Regions from separate parts of the Streptomyces sp. NPDC055815 genome, predicted to be linked through region 3. Evidence: riboswitches for the same ligand, from Rfam matches in the RefSeq annotation. Region 3 holds a riboswitch; each other region holds the start of a gene.
What was found. A riboswitch is a leader RNA that binds a small molecule or an ion and turns the genes downstream of it on or off. The one in region 3 is predicted to bind cyclic di-AMP.

Region 1 (6,116 bases), on a different contig from region 3:
CGCTGGCCGCGAACGCCGAGGTGTTCGACTCGACGGTGCTGTTCCTCAACTACGACGAGAACGACGGCTTCTTCGACCACGTCCCGCCGCCGGTCGCCCCTCCGGGGACCGCGGGCGAGTACCTCGACGGCGTGCCGATCGGCCTGGGCTTCCGCGTCCCGATGATTGTCATGTCCCCGTGGACCCGGGGTGGCTGGGTGAGCTCGGAGGTCTTCGACCACACCTCGGTGCTGCGTTTCATGGAGACCTGGACGGCGGCGCTCGGCACCCCGGCCACCTGTCCCCACATCAGCGCGTGGCGGCGGAAGGTCACGGGTGACCTGACCGGCGTCTTCGACTTCGCCAACCCGGTGTACGGAGTGCCCGCGGGCCTCCCGTCGACGGCGAAGGTGATCGGGCAGGCCACCTGCGGCCCGCTGCCGAACCCGGCACCCCAGAACAACGCGCTGCCCGCGCAGGAGTCCGGCACCCGTCCGGCGCGCGCCCTGCCGTACCAGGTGAACGGCAACCTCGACCGCTTCGAGTTCGGCGCCGCGGGCAAGATCCTGGCCTGGTTCTCGATGACCAACCAGGGCTCGGAGGCGAAGCGGTCGGCGCACTTCTCGATCCATCCGCACCAGTACCGGGACACCGCCGCCTGGCAGTACACCGTCGATCCCGGCGACACCGCCACGGACTACTTCAACATCGGCCTCGGCTCGGGGTCCGGGAAGTACGACATCTCGATGATGGGCCCGAACCGCTTCCTGCGCCGGTTCATCGGGGACGCCTCCAAGGCCGGCAAGGCCGTCGAGGTGGCCGCCCGGTTCGCGCCCGAGGCCGGGACGGGCAAGACGGCCCTGTGGTTCAAGATGACGAACACCTCGGCCGGTCCCGTCACCTTCACGATCCGCTCGAACGCCTACCGCTCCGACGGCCCATGGACGTACACGGTGCCGGCGAACTCCAGCCGCGAGGACTTCTTCAACGCGGTGGCGTACAACGGCGGCTGGTACGACTTCACGATCCTCGCCGACATCGACGGAACCTGGTCGCGCCGGTACACCGGACACATCGAGACCGGAGCCGCGAGCGTCAGCGGCTGATCACTCGCGCGCGTGCGGGGCGGCGGCCGGAAGGTCGCCGCCCGGCACACGCGCCGTCAGCGGCCGGCGTGCGCGGCGCGGCGGATCGTGGCGTCGAGGAGGGCCACCGCATCGGCGGCCGTACGGCCGGGGGCCCGGTTCCACGGCCCGATCAGTCCCTGCCATCCGCGCGACCGCAGCTCGGTCATGGTCCAGGCGGCCGCCTCGTGCATGGTGTCCGCACTGCCGTAGCCGAGCCGGTGGGCGGCGAGCAGGGCACCGCAGACACAGCGTGCGCCGCGTACGTCCCGCAGCTTGTACGGGGCGTTCTGCCAGCCCCACTCCGTCAGCACGAGGCGCGCGTAGCCGAGGTGGACCGAGGGGCGCAGTTCGGCCTGACCGATGCGGCGCCAGGCATGGAGCCGGTCCGGCAGCACGGCGCCGAGACGCCCGGGAAGGCGACGCTCGGCGGGCAGCGCCGGGGGCAGCGCGGCGAGCGCGTCGGCCACGAGCCGGTCCACCGGCACGCTGAGCAGCTCCCGCCAGCCCTCCACCGCCGGAGGTGACGGCTCGGGGACGGTCAGGTCCGTGACGATCCGCTGCCAGGTGGCGCTCTCGAAGAGGGCGGCGGCCTCGCGGTCGAGGGTGTCGAGCGTGTCCGGGGTGTGGGGTCTGAGCAGGGAGGTGGAAGGCGGCATCTGGGTGGCTCCTGGGGTCGACTCCCTCCATCTTTCAAGACGAATGTCGCTTTTGCGACTTTTGCTCCCGCTCGGAGCGTCGCCCACCCGAATGGCCCATCGCGGGGATTTCGCCCCCTAATTACCCACCACGGAATTACACCCCAAATTCGGACATTACACTCCGGGTGATGCGACTCACTCATTCGGCCCGAGCATTCGGCGGCACCCTCCCCCACCCCTTGCCCGGCAAGGAAGTTCGACACCCCGCGGACGGCGTCGATCTTGAATTCCCTCAATTAATTGATCCATTTCCCGCCCCGCGCCATCCACTCCTCTTGTTATCCGTCGCATTACTGGCCTACGGTCACCTCCATTCGAGCGGAACGCCCAATCCTGCCACCGCTCGATAAACCTCCCTTTTCACCCGACGGCAGGAGCGGGGGACCCACGAATACGCCGGTCCGGAATCCGGAACGGCTCGGGGTGAAGCCGCGTGCGCGCGGCCGGACATCTCCCGTCCGAACCCGACAGCTCACCCCGCAGGCGCCGGAGAGGACACCGTCATGCCTGCTCACGGTAAGCACCGCCGCCCCCGCCGCGGCCACGTCTCCCGCGGTCTCGCCCTGGTCGGCACCGGTGGCGCCGCCCTGACCCTGCCGCTGATCGCCCCGGCCGTCGCCGGCGCGGCGCCCGCGTCCGGCGCTCCGCAGATCGCCACCCAGACGTTCAAGGCCCCCGCCGCACCGGTCGCCGCCAAGGCTCCCGCCGCCCCGGCCGCCGCACACACCTACACCGTCGTGAGCGGCGACTCGCTTTCCCTGATCGCCCACAAGAAGGGAATTCAGGGCGGCTGGAAGAGCCTTTACCGTGCCAACAAGAGCGTCGTGGGTGACAATCCGTCACTCATTCGCCCCGGACTCGAACTGACGATTCGTCGGGATTCCGCGAAGACCGCTCCCTCGCAGGCGAAGGCCAAGAAGTCCGCCACCACCAAGCGCCCGTCGGCCACCCCCGCCGTCGCCACCGGTAGGGGCGCCGCCGCCGCTGCGGCCACCCCGGCCGTCGCCAAGGCCGCCCCGGTCGCCGCCACGAACTACGCCGACAACCTCGACGGCTGGATCCGGGAGTCGCTCGCCATCATGGGCCAGCACGGCATCCCCGGCTCCTACGACGGGATCTACCGCAACGTCATGCGCGAGTCCTCCGGAAACCCCCAGGCCATCAACCTGTGGGACTCCAACGCCGTCGCCGGCACCCCCTCGAAGGGCCTGCTCCAGGTCATCGAGCCGACCTTCCTCGCCTACCACGTGCCCGGCACGTCCATGGACCTGTTCGACCCGGTCGCCAACATCACCGCCGCCTGCAACTACGCGGCCGACCGCTACGGCTCCATCGACAACGTCAACTCGGCGTACTGACCTTCCGCCGGAAGTGCTCCTGGAACCAGGAGGTGGCGAGGTCCGCCACCTCCTCCAGGGCACCCGGCTCCTCGAAGAGGTGGCCGGCGCCGCCCACGACGGAGAGCCGGTTCTCACAGCGCAGCAGCGCCAGGGCCCGCCGGTTGAGGTCCAGGACCAGCGCGTCCGCACCGCCCACCACCAGGAGCGTCGGGGCGCGCACCCGGGCCAGGTGCTCGGCCGCGAGGTCCGGCCGACCACCGCGTGAGACGACGGCGCTCACCGGGGACGCGGGATCGCCCGCCGCCCACAGCGCGGCGGCCGCGCCCGTGCTCGCGCCGAAGTACCCGAACGGCAGTCCCGTGCTCTCGGGCCGCGCGGCCAGCCATTCCGTGGCCCCCGCGAGCCGCCCGGCGAGGAGCGGGGTGTCGAAGACATGCGCCCGGTCGGTCGCCTCCGACTCGGTCAGCAGGTCGAAGAGCAGCGTCCCCAGGCCCGCCCGGTTGAGCGCCGCGGCGACGGCCCGGTTCCGCGGGCTGTGGCGGCTGCTGCCGCTGCCGTGCGCGAAGAGGACGATGCCGCCCGCGTCCTCGGGCACCGCGAGGCGCCCACTCAGGGTGACCCCGCCGACCGGGATCCGGACGTCCGTGTCCCGTACGACAGGGTCCCGCTCGGCCCTGTTCCGGTCCAGGCAGGCGATGACCTCGGCGTCCGGAGTCTGCGAGAAGTCCCGGTAGAACTGCCCGATCGCGAAGAACAGCTCCGGCGCGTGCACGCTGACCGTCTCGTCGGCCTCGCCACCGAGGCGGGCCGTCCAGCCACGCGGCGCCACCGGGACCGCGAGAACGATCCGGGCCGCGCCCCTGGCCCGTACCACCCGGCAGGCCGCCAGCGCCGTGGCCCCGGTGGCCAGCCCGTCGTCGACCACGACGACCGTCCGCCCTTCGAGGGGCACGGACGGCCGGCTGCCCCGGTAACGCTGAGCGCGGTGTTCGAGCTCGGCGTGCTCCCGCTCCTCCACGGCGGCGAGATCCCGCTCCCCCACCCGGGTCTCCCGGAGCACCCGCTCGTTGAGCACCCGCACACCGCCCTCCCCCAGGGCCCCCATCGCGAGCTCCGGCTGGTGGGGCACCCCGAGCTTGCGTACGAGACAGATGTCGAGCGGCGCGTCGAGGGCGTCGGCGACCTCCGCCGCCACCGGGACGCCACCCCGTGGAAGCCCGAGGACCACGACGTCCTGGCCCTTGAGGTGGTCGAGCACGGCGGCCAGCTGCCGCCCCGCGTCCGTGCGATCGCTGAAGAACATGGTCCGCCGCCCTTCCGCCTGCGCGGCTCGGGCCCGGGGAGAAACGGTGCGCCCCGTCCCCTGCCCGCCTCTCCAGGGTAGTCGGGCCGCGGCGCCGGTCGGCGGGGACGGCTCCGGACGGGTCAGCGGGACTGCAGGGCGTCGAGCGCCACGGCCTGGGCTATCGCCAGGCGCCGGTCGAGCTCCGGGTCGGCTATGTCGAGCACGTACCGGTCCCGGATCCCGAACCGCTTGTCGACCGACATGACCGGCCGACCGCCCTCGGCGAAGTCGAAGTGGTACGGCACGACGAAGGGAAGGAGGTCCGTGAAGGGCAGGAACTCCCAGGCCCGCCGCAGCAGCGCCACCGTCTCGTTCCGCTCCCGCCCCGTGGCCTCCCGCCCCTCGTCCTCCCGGCTCAGGTGCCAGGTACTGCGCAGCAGAGAGGCCCCGAAATCCTTCCGGAAGCTGCCCAGTCGGGTGCCGGACGCCCCGACCACGTCGTACGTCGCGCCCAGGTCGATGACCTGACGCGCCTTGAAGGTGAAGAGGACCTGGCGCCGTGACTCGTCCGTGTAGAAGGTGACGTGCTCCTTGAGCGCCATCCTCTTCTGGTGGGCGAAGGCGACGAGTTCGGCCTCCTCGCCGTCCGGACCCACCGTGTGCACCAGGTAGCGGTTGGCCATCGGCGTCACCTTCTGCCGTACGAGGAAGCGCTGCTGTGACTGTGCGAGGCCCATCGGTCGTGCTCCTGCCGGTCGTGGACGGTCCGTGGAGGACCGCCCCCTGAGGTCGTGAGCACGATGGTCCATGGCCGAGGGGACCCGCCGCTGTCCTCGAAAGTCGTCGCTTCCGTCGACGTTCGGATGAAAGAGAAGAGACGAGAGATGAGAGAGGCGAGAGGAGATCGATCGGGGAGCGAGCTCAGGCGCCGAGGAAGGCCTCGATCGCCTCGGCGAGGGCCTGCGGGGTCTCCTCCGGGGCGTAGTGCCCGGCGTCCTTGAGCACTTCGAGGCGGGCGTTCGGGTACCAGCGCAGCCAGGTCGCCTCCATCGCCTCGGTGCCGAGCGCGGGGTCGTGCGCACCGACGACGAGCAGGACGGGGACGGGGTTGTCGCGGACGCGCTCGTGGAAGTCGGTGCGGGACCAGGAGTCCAGATAGGCGCGGAAGGCCGTCGCGGAGGAGCGGGTGACGGAGCGGTCGACGAGGGCGCTCAGCCAGGCGTCGTCGTAGCGGCCGCCGGTGGTGTTGTCGATGATCGCGCGGCGGTTGGCCGGTTCGTCGGCCGCTCCGGCGAAGAGCTCCCAGGTCTCCCCGTCGAGCGGGAAGCCGGCGGCGGAGACCGGTGAGACGCCGATGATCGAGCGGATCCGGTCGGGGGCGTCGAGAAGCATCAGCTGGGCCGCCTTGCCGCCCATGGAGTGGCCGATGACGGAGAAGGAGTCCCAGCCGAGGTCGTCGGCGACCGCCAGGGCGTCGGCCGCGACCTCCTCCATCGTGTAGTCCCCCGCGTGGTCGAGGGCGTCGCCGTAGCCCCGGCAGTCCACGAAGGCGTAGGTGCCGAGGCTGTCGTCGAGGTGGGCGCGCAAGGGCGCGAAGCTGGTGCGGTCGCCGAACCAGTTGTGCAGCACGAGGGCCCTCCCGGGACCTTCGCCGTGTACGTCGTACGGAAGAACCTGGCCCGTCATC
Region 2 (6,116 bases), on a different contig from region 3:
GGCGTCACGGCGGGCGATGTAGTCCTCGTGCGCGGCCCGGTAGGCGGCGGCGAGCTCCGGGTCGGTGGCGAGCCGGGCCTGCATCTCCTTCATGACCCCGTTGGCCTCCAGGGTGCCGATGGCCGAGGCCGCCCGGGGGCAGGTCAGGTAGTACGTCGTCGGGAACGGCGTGCCGTCGGGGAGCCGGGGCGCGGTCTCGACGACGTCCGGGTTGCCGCACGGGCAGCGGTGCGCGATGGCGCGCAGGCCGCGGGGCGGGCGGCCGAGCTGGAGCTCGAAGGCGGCGATGTCCGTCTCGGTGGGCTCGGTGCGTTCGGTCTGCGGAGGGGGCGTTTCCATGTTTTTCTCGGTTGCCTTGCTCGTGTGTCGCGGAGGGGTCAGGGACGGTCGGCGTGGTCGACGCCGTCCCAGAGGTTGTCGTACCAGGGGCGCTCGGCCGCGCCCTGGTCGGCGCGGGGCCGTTGCTCCGCGTCGGGGTCGTTCACGGTGAAGCCGGTCTCGCCGGGGAGCACGTAGTGCAGGTGCTCGCGGGCGAGGCGGCGGACGTAGGCCGGGTCCTGGAGGCGGGCCTTCTCGTCCTTCAGCTCCTCGACCCGCCGGGCGGCCTCGGCGGCCCTGCGCTCCTGCTCGGCGATCTCGCCCTGCTGGGAGACGTAGCTCCGCATCGGGTAGGCGAGGGCCACGACGAGGGAGCAGACCACGAGGGCGAGGAATGCCGCGCGGCCGGTGAGCCGGGAGCGGCGGGCCTGGCGGCGGGTCTGGGAGCGGTAGACACGGGCGGCGGTCTGCTCGCCGAACAGCTTGATCCGGGTCGCGGTCGAGAACCGGTCCCGGTCCTTCGCGGCCATGTCGTGTCGCCTCCCCTGTTCATACGTACGTCCCCGCACACGGTACGGGACCGAGTACGGGGACGGACGTAACTACAGCGTCAGGACAGGTCAGCCCTTGAAGCGCGGGAAGGCGCTGCGGCCGGCGTAGACCGCGGCGTCGTCGAGGATCTCCTCGATGCGCAGGAGCTGGTTGTACTTGGCGACGCGGTCCGAGCGGGCCGGGGCGCCGGTCTTGATCTGGCCACAGTTCACGGCGACCGCGAGGTCGGCGATGGTGACGTCCTCGGTCTCGCCGGAGCGGTGGGACATCATGCACTTGAAGCCGTTGCGCTGGGCGAGCTCGACGGCGTCCAGGGTCTCGGTCAGGGAGCCGATCTGGTTGACCTTGACCAGGAGGGCGTTGGCGGTGCCCTCCTCGATGCCGCGGGCGAGGCGCTCCGGGTTGGTGACGAAGAGGTCGTCGCCGACGATCTGGACCTTGGTGCCCAGCTTGTCGGTGAGGATCTTCCAGCCGGCCCAGTCGTCCTCGAACAGCGGGTCCTCGATGGAGACCATCGGGTACGCGGAGACGAGCTCCTCGTAGTACTCGGTCATCTCGGCGGCCGAGCGGGACTTGCCCTCGAACTCGTACGCGCCGTCCTTGTAGAACTCGGACGCGGCGACGTCGAGCGCGAGCGCGACGTCGGTGCCCGGGGTGTAGCCGGCCTCCTTGATGGCCTCGACGATGAGGTCGAGGGCGGCGCGGTTCGACTCCAGGTTCGGGGCGAAGCCGCCCTCGTCGCCGAGGCCGGTGGAGAGGCCCTTGCGCTTCAGCACGCTCTTGAGCGTGTGGTAGATCTCCGCACCCCAGCGAAGGGCCTCGGAGAAGGACTCCGCGCCGATCGGGGCGATCATGAACTCCTGGATGTCCACGTTGGAGTCGGCGTGCGACCCACCGTTGAGGATGTTCATCATCGGAACGGGCAGCAGGTGCGCGTTCGGGCCGCCCAGGTAGCGGAAGAGCGGGAGGTCGCTGGCCTCGGAGGCGGCGTGCGCGACGGCGAGGGAGACGCCGAGGATGGCGTTGGCGCCGAGCGAGCCCTTGTTCTCGGTGGCGTCCAGGTCGAACATGGCCTGGTCGATCAGGCGCTGCTCGGTGGCGTCGTAGCCGACGAGCTCCGGGCCGATCTGCTCGATGACGGCGAGGACGGCCTTCTCGACACCCTTGCCCTGGTAGCGGTTCGGGTCACCGTCGCGAAGCTCGATGGCCTCGAACGCACCGGTGGAGGCGCCGGACGGAACAGCAGCACGGCCGGTGCTGCCGTCGTCGAGGCCGACCTCGACCTCGACCGTGGGGTTGCCTCGGGAGTCCAGGATTTCCCGGGCTACGACGACGTCGATGGACGGCACGAGCATCTCCTTCTGGGATGTGACGCTGGATGTGACGCAAGGTCGTGCAGGGTCGCGTGGCCTTGCGACAAGAGCCTAACCGGCTCGGGGGCTCCGGCCCGCCGTGCGCCCGCCCCCTGGGACGAAAAAGGACCCAAGGGCACGCATTGCGGGACGAAGGACCCCGAATCTACTGGACGGTAACCGCGGAGTCCCCATAAAAGGGGAAACCCCGGTCCGGCGCGCACGGGGGAAGGGGCACGCCGGACCGGGGTGGTCACCGCGGGAGGGTCGTCGGGGCCGCGTGAGCCGCCGGACTCACGCGAACCGCCGGGGTCACTTCAGGTGGAGCTGCTGACCCGGGTAGATGAGGTCGGCGTTCTCGACGACGTCCTTGTTCAGCTCGAAGAGCTTGGCCCAGCCGCCCTTGACGCCGTGCGCCTGGGCGATCTTGCTGAGGGTGTCGCCGGCGACGACCTTGTACTCGCCGTCACCCTTCTTGACCTTCTTGCCGGTCGGGGTGGTGACGGTCTTCGGGGCCTTGCGCTGCTCGCTGCGGGTGGTCGGCTGCTCGGCGCGACGCTCCTGCTGCTTGGGGGCGGCCTCCTGCTCGGGGGCGGCCTGCTGGGTCTGCTGCGGGGCGCTCTCGGCGGCGCCGCCGTCGTAGGCGGCGTTGGAGAGGCCGACGCCGCAGCTCGGCCAGGCACCCTTGCCCTGGCCCGCGAGGACCTTCTCGGCGACGGCGATCTGCTGGGCCTTCGAGGCCAGGTCGGCGCGCGGGGCGTAGGCGGTGCCACCGAAGGCGGCCCAGGTGGAGTTGGTGAACTGCAGGCCGCCGTAGAAGCCGTTGCCGGTGTTGATGGACCAGTTGCCGCCGGACTCGCACTGGGCGACGGTGTCCCACTCGGCGGTGGTGGCGGCGGAGGCGGTGCCCGCGGTCAGCAGCGGGGCGGCGACGGCGACACCGGTGACGCCGACGAGCGTGGCGACCTGGGCGGCCTTGGAGGGACGGCGGTGTTTGCCCTTGGCGGAAAACAGCATGGGAATTCTCCTCACCGACGCCTGTGAGGTGAGCTGTCGGGTTCGGGCCGGAAAGTTGCCCGGCCGCGTGTCCTTGCACGCGGCTTCACCCCAAGCCGGTCGTCGGCCGTCTGTCTCAACGGCCGGGACCGGCACTTACCTTGGGTCCCCCACTCCTGCCTTCGGCGCTTGCGCGACGACTGTTCCCATCGGCCGACGGCAGGATTCGGCGTTTCGGTCGACGGGGCCCGCGGTGGCGAGCGGTGACGACCGTAGACACAGACCCACCGGAAGTTCAAAGAGGCCCATTGCGGAAAAATCGCCCCTGCTTGCCCTCCGGTGGGCGGTGTTTGCGCAGGTGAGAGGTGACGGAAGCAAAGTTTGCGGACGTGACACGCCAGTTGGGGCGAAGAGACCCATGTCTCACTTGGCCAGAACCGGACATAAGCCCGCGAACTAACCCGCCGCCGCCGTCGAACCGATCGTCAGGTCAAGGCTCTGACCAGGGAGGATGAGGTCCGGATCGGCGCCCACCGTCCGCTTGTTGGCGTCGTAGAGGGCGGTCCAGCCTCCGGGGAGTTCGTTCTCCTCCGCAATGCCGGACAGGCTGTCGCCCGGGCGCACGGTGTACTCGCCCGAAGTGCCCTGACTGTCCGTTGCGTCCGAATTCGCCGCTTCGTCGGTCACCGGAGTGGCGTCGACCTTGCCCGCAGACCCGCCCGCGTGTCGGCCGGTTTCGGACGAGCTGCCCGTTGTGTCGGATTCCTCCGGGGCGGCCTCGCCCCGGTGCTTGCCGGTGCCGGGTGTGGCCGACGGCACGTCACCCTTGGGCGTCTCGGACGAATCCGGCGTACCGGGCGTAACGGAAGCGTCGGGCGTGACCGGGGTCGCGGGAGTGGTCGGCGCGGTCGGCGTGCTGGGCGAGGCCGGGGTGGCCGAGCTCGCCGGAGCGGTCGGCGTGACCGGCTTCACGGGGGCGGCGGGAGTGGCGGACCGCCCGGCGGACGACCCCTCACCCCCCGCGGTGCGGTTGGACTCGGGGAGGGGGCCCGTGGGGGTGGTCGGGACGACGGTCGGGCCGGGGTTCACACCGGTGGCCTTGCCGTCGTTCTTCAGGCCGGCGATCGGCGCGCAGGTGGCCCACTCGTTGCTGCCCGCGTCGAGCGCCTTCTCGGCCACCGCGATCTGCTGGGCACGGCTGGCGAGGTCGGGGCTGGGCGCGTACGCGAGACCGCCGTGCCGCTCCCAGCTGTCCTGGGTGAACTGGAGGCCGCCGTACATGCCGTTGCCGAAGTTGGCGCTCCACTGGCCGCCGGACTCGCACTCGGCGACCCGGTCCCAGGTGGCGGCGTCGGCGGCGGAGGCGGATCCGGTGGCGAGCAGCGGCAGCGCCATGGCGGATCCGGTGACGCCCGCGGCGACGACGATGGCGGGGGCCTGACGGGGGCGACGGTGTCGTCCGTTCCCGGAACGCATAGGAGGGCCTTTCGCGTGACGGCTGAGACTGCCGGGAAACGTAGCGGTATTCGAACGCCCGTCACAAGTCGATCGCCCCGCGATCACGTGAAGATCACATTTCTGATGGCACGTCAGTAGCCAAGAGGGGTACGGAAGGGGAGAACTCCACCGGAAGCGTGCGCAAACCACGCATGATGAGCCCACCGCGCCACCGGAGTTCGGCGGGATCGGCGGCAAGTCGCAGATCCGGCAGGCGAGTCAGCAGGGTCGCGAGCGCGGTCTGCCCTTCGAGACGGGCGAGCGGCGCGCCGAGGCAGTAGTGGATGCCGTGCCCGTAGCCGAGGTGCTGGTTGTCGCGCCGGGCGAGGTCGAGGGTGTCCGGCCCCTCGAACCGCGCCGGGTCCCGGTCGGCGGCGGCGAGCACCACGAGCACCGGGTCGCCCGCCGGGATCTCCTGCCCGCCGATCGTCAGCGCCCGTGTCGCGTACCGCCAGGTCGCCATCTCCACGGGCCCGTCGTACCGCAGCAGTTCCTCGACGCCGGTCTCCAGGAGGCCGGTCTCCCCGGCGGCGAGCGAGGCCTGGAGCCTCGCCCGCTGCTCCGGGTGCCGCAGGAGCGCGTACAGCCCGTTCCCGACCAGATTGACCGTCGTCTCGAAGCCGGCGAACAGCAGGATGAACGCCATGGCGGCGGCCTCGTTCTCGGTGAGGTGCTCGCCGTGGTCGGAGGCCTTGATGAGCCCCGAGATCAGGTCGTCCCCCGGCTCCTCGCGCTTCCGGTGGATCAGCTCGGCGAGATAGCCGCGCATCTTCTTCACCGACCGCGCGACCCCGCCGCGCGGCCCGCCGCCGTGCCGGATCATCATCCCGGCCCAGTCCCGGAAGTCGTCCTGGTCCTCCGCCGGCACCCCGAGCAGGTCGCAGATCGCGTAGATCGGCAGCGGGAAGGCGAACTCGTGGATGAGGTCGGCGCTCCCCCGCGCCACGAACGAGTCGATGAGCCGGTCCGTCAGCTCCTGCACCCGCGGCGCGAACTCGGCGACCCGCCGCGGGGTGAACGCCTTCGACACGAGCCGCCGCAGCCGGGTGTGGTCCGGCGGGTCGATGTTGAGCAGATGCGTCATCAGCTCGGCCTTGCGCTCGCCGGGGATGCCCGTCTTCCCCTTCGCGTGCGGCGACTCGTCGTGGTGCGCCGGGTTCTTGGAGAGCCGCTGGTCGGCGAGGGCCTGCCGGGCGTCCGCGTACCGGGTCACGAGCCAGGCCTCGACCCCGCTCGGCAGCGTCGTCCGGTGCACGGGCGCGTGCTCCCGCAGCCAGGCGTAGGCGGGATACGGATCGCTCGCGAACTCCCAGGTGAAGAGCTCGGGCATGGGGGCGGGGCCGGGGGTCGTACTCACGTCACGACGGTACAGGGCGGGCCCTGACGTCACGTTCGTGGAGA
Region 3 (6,116 bases):
GCACGGATACGAGGTGGACGGGGACGAGGCCCGTCGCCGTCATCTCCTCCAGTCGCTGCTCCAGGCCGAGGGCATGCCGGTCGCCGGGTACGAGGAGCGGTTCGGGTCCTCGCCGTTCGCGGACTTCGGCCCGGAGCTCGCCCGCTTCGAGGAGTACGGCTGGCTGGCGGACGCCCCGGCCGGGCTGCTGCGGCTGTCGCCCGAGGGACTCGCGTACTCGGACGGGCTGGGCCCCGAGCTGTTCTCCCCCGCCGTGGCGGCCGCGATGGCCGCGTACGAGGCGAAGTAGGGGGCGGCCGTGGATCTCACCCTGCTCTACCGGGGCCCGCTCTCCTCCTGCGACTTCGACTGCCCGTACTGTCCCTTCGCCAAGCGCCGGGACAGCCGGGAGCAGCTGCGCGCGGACCGGGCGGCGCTCGAACGGTTCACCGGCTGGGCGGCGGCGCAGACGGGCGACCGGCTGCGGATCCTCTTCACCCCGTGGGGCGAGGGCCTGGTCCGCTCCTGGTACCGGCGGGCGCTGGTCGAGCTGTCGCGGCTTCCGCAGGTGGAGCGGGTGGCGATCCAGACCAATCTGAGCTGCCGGACGGAGTGGCTGGCCGAGGCGGACCCGGAGAGCGTGGCGCTCTGGTGCACGTACCACCCGGGGCAGACCCCGTACGAGCGGTTCCTCACGAAGTGCCGGGAGCTCGCGGATCGAGGCGTCCGCTACAGCGTCGGCGTGGTCGGCCTTCCCGAGCACCGGGAGGAGGCACGCCGGCTGCGGGCCGCGCTGCCGCCGCACGTCTACCTCTGGGCGAACGCGGCGGAGGGGCACACGTACACCGACGCGGAGGCCGCGGGCTGGACGGAGCTCGACCCGCTGTTCCCGTACAGCCGGCATCCGCACCGCTCGGCGGGGCTGCCCTGCCGCACCGGCGAGTCGGTGATCTCGGTGGACGGCGAGGGGACGGTGCGGCGCTGCCACTTCGTCAGGGCCGAGCTGGGGAACCTGTACGACGGCTCGTACCGTGCCGCCCTGCGTCCCCGCGCCTGCCCCCTCGCCGTCTGCGACTGCCACATCGGGTACGTCCACCTGGAGACGCTGCCGCTGTACGACGTGTTCGCCGGCGGGGTCCTGGAGCGGATCCCCGCCGCCGTACCGCCCGCTACAGGGGCATGAGGTCGGGGCGCTTGGCCTCGACGTGGTCGCCGGAGCTCTCGCCGCGCAGCCGGCGCCCGATCCACGGCACCAGGTACTCCCTGGCCCAGTGGATGTCGTCGCGGCGCACCTCGAGCGTGCCGCGCGCCGGGACCGGCGGCCAGGGCTGGTCGGGGTCGGCGGGCACCGGCATGCCGAGGACCTGGGCGGCGCGCAGGGCGACGCGGGTGTGTCCCTCGGGCGACAGGTGCAGCCGGTCGTCGTCCCAGGCCCGGCGGTCCTGGACGGACTTCAGCGACCACAGGTCGAGGACCGGGCAGTCGTAGCGGTCCGCGATGGCCCGGACGTGCCCGTTGTACGTGGCGATCTTGCCGCGCAGGTGCTTGAGGAGCGTCACGTCGCGGGTGTCGAAGCCGGTGGTCACCATGACGGTGCCGACGGCGGAGCTGAGGTCGGCGACGGCGCGCTCGAAGCGCTCGGCCACGTCGTCGGGGTCCGTCCCGGGGCGGATGATGTCGTTGCCGCCCGCGCAGAAGGTCACCAGGTCGGGGGCGAGTTCCTTCGCCCGGGGGACCTGTTCCGCCACGATCTGGTCGAGAAGGCGCCCGCGTACGGCCAGGTTGGCGTAGCGGAAGTCGTCGTGCTCCGGCAGCTGGTCGGCGAGCAGGACCGCGAAGCGGTCCGCCCAGCCGACGTACGTCCCGTCGGGCCCGGGGTCTCCGACGCCCTCGGTGAAGCTGTCACCGATCGCCGCGTACGACCCGAATGCGTTCTTGTCTGTTGATCTCGAATCGTCTGCCACGGGAGCACATTTTTCCCCTTCGCGTGTGACCTACGCGACCGTAAGGAGGGGTTGACGCCGGGTGACATATGCCACCGATAAAGATTCCGCCAAGCCGGAATACGCCGGAAGCCCGGCACGTGTGTGCCGGGCTTCCGGATGACGAAGGCTTCTTGACGCGGTGTCAGATGCTCACGCCGTGCGACCGCAGGGCGGCCAGCGGGTCGACGTCGGAGCCGTACTCCGGGCCGGTGCGCATCTCGAAGTGCAGGTGCGGGCCGGAGGAGTTGCCGGTCGAGCCGGAGAGGCCGATCTGCTGGCCGCCGCGGACGGTCTCGCCGGCGGAGACGGAGATCGAGGAGAGGTGGGCGTACTGCGAGAAGGTGCCGTCGGCGTGCTGGATGACGACCTGGTTGCCATACGCGCCGCCGTTGCCCGCGGAGTAGACCGTGCCGGGGCCGACGGCGATGACGCTGGTGCCGGTGGAGGCGATGAAGTCGACACCGGTGTGGTAGCCGGAGGACCACATCGCGCCCGAGGCGCGGTACGGGGTGGAGACGCCGCCGCTGACGGGGGCGAACCAGCCAGAGGAGGAGGTCGTACCGGCCGACGAGGAGGACGACGAAGAGGAGGTGGAGGTCGCGGCGGCGGGGGCCGAGGAGCGCTCGCTGCCGCGGGAGGCGCGCTGGGTGTCGCCGTTCTTGCCGGAGCCCTGCGTGCTCTCGTGCGTGGCCTTCTTCGGGTGGGCCTTCGCGGTGCTCTTGGCGCCGAGGGTGAGCTTCATGCCGGGGAGGATCAGCGAGGGGTTCTCGCCGATGACCTGGCGGTTGTCCTGGTACAGCTTCTGCCAGCCGCCGACGAGGTGGTGCTCGGCGGCGATCTTCGACAGGTAGTCGCCGCGGACCACGGAGTACGTCTTCGGCGCGGCCTTCGCCTGGGCGGCAGGGGCGGCCTTCGTCTGGGCGACGGCGTGGGCGGGGGCGGCGGCCGGGGCGGCCTGCTCGGCGGCGTGGGCGCCGGTGGCTCCGAGGAGCGGGAGGGCGACGACGGCGCCGCCGGTGCCGGCGGCGGCGATGCCCCGGGTCAGACGGTTGACCTTGGGGCGGCGGTGCTTACCCTTCGCGGGCATGGCGAATTCCTCTCCGTCGCCTGCGAGGTGAGCTGTCGGGTTCGGACTGGAGATGTCCGGCCGCGTTCTCACGCGACTTCACCCCGAGCCGTCCTTCTTCGAGGGATCGGCGTACTTACCTGGGTCCCCCGCTCCTGCCTTCTACGGGTGAGTGCGGATTCCGGGCGGTGGCAGGATTCGGCGGTCCGACCGGAGTGAGCGCGACGCTAGACGAGGGGGGCGGCGTGAACAAGCCACGGTTTTCAAGTGCTCCCGGTTCGCGTGATATCCGGCCGGAATTCCGGTCACCCTCCGTGGATGACGGTCCCTCGATCTCCTTTTCCCGGGGGGAAATTGGAAAAGACGATCAGGCACGGTCCGTCACGGTTATGACGCTCCTCACGCGCCGATCCCCATCTCCCCTGCAACCGGGGCGGGTTATACCGAACTCCTCAATACGGACAGATCACCCATTCCCGTCCGAGGGGGTGCGTGTTCCGGCCCTCACCCGAGATGATTGCCCCAGGAATCGATCTACAGAACAGGAGCAGCCGTGACGCAGCAGCTGCCGCAGGTCCCGCCCGCCGAAGCCGACGAGCCCGAGCTGACGGAGGTCCGCAACTTCCGGGACGTGGGCGGGCTGCCGACGGCGGACGGGCGCGCCGTCCGCCCCGGCCGCCTCTTCCGCAGCGGCCACCTCGCCCACGCGACGGAGGACGACGCCGCCTTCCTGGCCTCGCTGGGCCTGCACACCGTATTCGACTTCCGCAACGAGGCGGACCGGAAGATCGAGGGCGCGGACGTCGAGCTGCCCGGCGTGCGGAACGTGAACATACCGCTCAACGACCCGGCCGACGGCAAGGAGTTCTGGCGACTGGTCCGCGACGGCGAGATCGAGCAGCTCCGGGAGATCCTCGGCGACGGCAAGGCGGCCGCCCGGATGTCCGATTCGTACCGTAAGAGCGTGCTGGAGCGGACCGCGGAGCACAGCCGGCTCCTGCACTCCATGGCGGAGGAGAGCGTCCCGGCCCTCCTGCACTGCGCGGCCGGCAAGGACCGGGCCGGGGTCGCCATCGCGATCACCCTGCTCGCCGTCGGGGTCGACCGGGAGGCGATCGAGGCCGACTACGTGAAGTCGAACGCCCCGCACCGCCGCTACAAGGTGCGCCGCAGCTCCACCTCCCCGGACGCGATGTCGCCCGAGGTGATGGAGCTGCTGAGCCCGCTCTTCGACGCGCGGGTGGAGTACCTGCGGGCCGCGTTCGAGACGATCGAGACGACCTGGGGCTCGGTCGACGCCTACTTCTCCGAGGGCCTGAAGCTGGCCCCGGAGACCCGCGAGCGGCTGCGGGAGCGGCTGGTCACGGAGGCCTGAGGCCTACTGGTTCTGCCCGCCCAGCATGAAGAGCAGGTAGAGGAAGCCGGCGAAGAGGTGGCCGGCGATCAGATAGGCGAAGAGGCGGAGCACGAGCCCCTTGGGGAACTTGCCCTCACCGCGCTCCTCGCCGGTGACCGGTACGGACTTCTCGGACATGTCGGTCCTTTCTGGGACGTCAGCGCCGGTGCGGGGTCCCGTCGCCGAGGCACAGCTCGGCGGCGGGGCTCTGCATCAGGGTGTGGACGAAGAGCAGCTCGGCCCCGCCGGGTGTGGCGGCGCCGATCCGGTGCGGGGTGAGCGAGTCGAAGTGCGCGCTGTCCCCGGGGTCGAGTACGTGGACGGCCTCGCCGAGCGCGAGCCGCACCCGCCCCTCCAGGACGTGGATCCACTCCTCGCCGGGGTGGACGCGCACGATGTCGGCCCGGGTGGCGTACGGCACGTGGACCCGCAGGCACTGGAGGGCGCGCCCGGCACCGCCCGCCTGCCGGTAGATCCAGCCGTCCGCCTCGACAGGCTCGGAGCGGCCGGCCCGGACGACGGGGTCGCGTTCGGGGGGCGTCTCGCCCAGGAGCTCGGAGACCGTCGTACCGTAGATGCGGGACAGGGCGAGCAGCATCGGAAGCGAGGGCTGCCGGTTGCCGGTCTCCAGGCGCGAGAGGTGGGCCGGCGAGAGACCGGCCCGCTGGGCGGCGGCCTCCAGGGTGAGTCCCCGGCGGCGGCGCAGGGCCCGCAGCTGGGGGGCGACGTCGGGCAGGACGTCGGGGGTGACGGGGTCCGGGGAGGTGTCCCCGGGGACGTGGTCCATGCGTCCATTCCGCCAGGATCGTGCCTCTGAGGCAAGTTTCTTGCCTCAGAGGCAAAAGCCCGTGCTCAACGCTGGGCGACCGCCTGCTTGACCAGCGTCTTCCCGAAGTCCCACATGAGCCCGCCGCCGCCGTGGGCGTCGTCCATGACCGCCGTGAAGGCCGTGACGAACCGGTCCACGTCCGCCTCGTCGATGACCAGCGGCGGGATCAGCTTGATCACCTCCAGGTGGTCCCCGGAGACCTGCGTGAGGATCCGGTGCCGCTGGAGCAGCGGGACGACGACCATCTGGGCGAAGAGGCCCTTGCGGGCCGCCTGGAGCATCGTCCAGCGCCCGCGCAGCCCGAGCGAGGAGGGCCGCCCGAACTCGATCCCGATCATCAGGCCGCGGCCGCGGATCTCGTGCAGCAGCTCGTACCGCGGCACGAGCTCCTTCAGCCGGCCGGACAGCAGCGCGCCCATCCGACGGGCGTGGGCGACGGTGCCCTCGTCCTCCATGACCGAGAGGACGGCGAGCCCGGCCGCCATGGCCTGCGCGTTCGACCCGAAGCTCGCCGAGTGGACCAGGACCCGGTCCATCGACGAGTACACCTTCTTGAAGATCCAGTCCTTGCCGAGGGTGGCGCCGACCGGCACGTAGCCGCCGGAGAGCGCCTTGGCGACGCAGACCAGGTCCGGCTCGACGCCCTCCTCGTGCTGGTAGGCGTAGAAGTCCCCGGTCCTGCCGAGGCCCGTCTGCACCTCGTCGGCGATGAGCAGCGCACCGTGCCGGTGAAGCAGCTCCTGGGCGCCCCGGAGGAAGCCCGGGGGCGCCTCGTGGACGCCCTTGCCCTGGATGGGCTCGACGACGAAGCCGGCCACGTCCCCCTTCCGCAGCTCCCGCTCCAGGGCGCCGAGGTCGCCC

Region 1: linked by a shared signal. The riboswitch ahead of ACWGN5_RS01375 (LysM peptidoglycan-binding domain-containing protein) and the one ahead of ACWGN5_RS10005 (M23 family metallopeptidase) in region 3 are both predicted to bind cyclic di-AMP.
Region 2: linked by a shared signal. The riboswitch ahead of ACWGN5_RS22905 (transglycosylase family protein) and the one ahead of ACWGN5_RS10005 (M23 family metallopeptidase) in region 3 are both predicted to bind cyclic di-AMP.

What each region holds. Positions count from the first base shown of each region.
Region 1 covers NZ_JBSHDU010000001.1:254,672-260,787, forward strand. The annotation lists gene ACWGN5_RS01365 (phosphocholine-specific phospholipase C) at 1-1,085, shown strand, start outside; gene ACWGN5_RS01370 (DUF6197 family protein) at 1,142-1,762, opposite strand; cyclic di-AMP (ydaO/yuaA leader) riboswitch at 2,147-2,303, shown strand; gene ACWGN5_RS01375 (LysM peptidoglycan-binding domain-containing protein) at 2,308-3,162, shown strand; gene ACWGN5_RS01380 (phosphoribosyltransferase family protein) at 3,146-4,447, opposite strand; gene ACWGN5_RS01385 (hypothetical protein) at 4,570-5,166, opposite strand; gene ACWGN5_RS01390 (alpha/beta fold hydrolase) at 5,351-6,115, opposite strand.
Region 2 covers NZ_JBSHDU010000036.1:49,770-55,885, forward strand. The annotation lists gene ACWGN5_RS22890 (DUF501 domain-containing protein) at 1-339, opposite strand, end outside; gene ACWGN5_RS22895 (FtsB family cell division protein) at 378-848, opposite strand; gene eno (phosphopyruvate hydratase) at 939-2,225, opposite strand; gene ACWGN5_RS22905 (transglycosylase family protein) at 2,535-3,239, opposite strand; cyclic di-AMP (ydaO/yuaA leader) riboswitch at 3,243-3,416, opposite strand; gene ACWGN5_RS22910 (transglycosylase family protein) at 3,675-4,694, opposite strand; gene ACWGN5_RS22915 (cytochrome P450 family protein) at 4,789-6,045, opposite strand.
Region 3 covers NZ_JBSHDU010000010.1:98,348-104,463, reverse strand. The annotation lists gene ACWGN5_RS10020 (STM4012 family radical SAM protein) at 1-289, shown strand, start outside; gene ACWGN5_RS10015 (STM4011 family radical SAM protein) at 299-1,162, shown strand; gene ACWGN5_RS10010 (SGNH/GDSL hydrolase family protein) at 1,149-1,943, opposite strand; gene ACWGN5_RS10005 (M23 family metallopeptidase) at 2,107-3,051, opposite strand; cyclic di-AMP (ydaO/yuaA leader) riboswitch at 3,054-3,228, opposite strand; gene ACWGN5_RS10000 (tyrosine-protein phosphatase) at 3,584-4,405, shown strand; gene ACWGN5_RS09995 (DUF6126 family protein) at 4,409-4,564, opposite strand; gene ACWGN5_RS09990 (helix-turn-helix domain-containing protein) at 4,584-5,213, opposite strand; gene ACWGN5_RS09985 (aspartate aminotransferase family protein) at 5,279-6,116, opposite strand, start outside.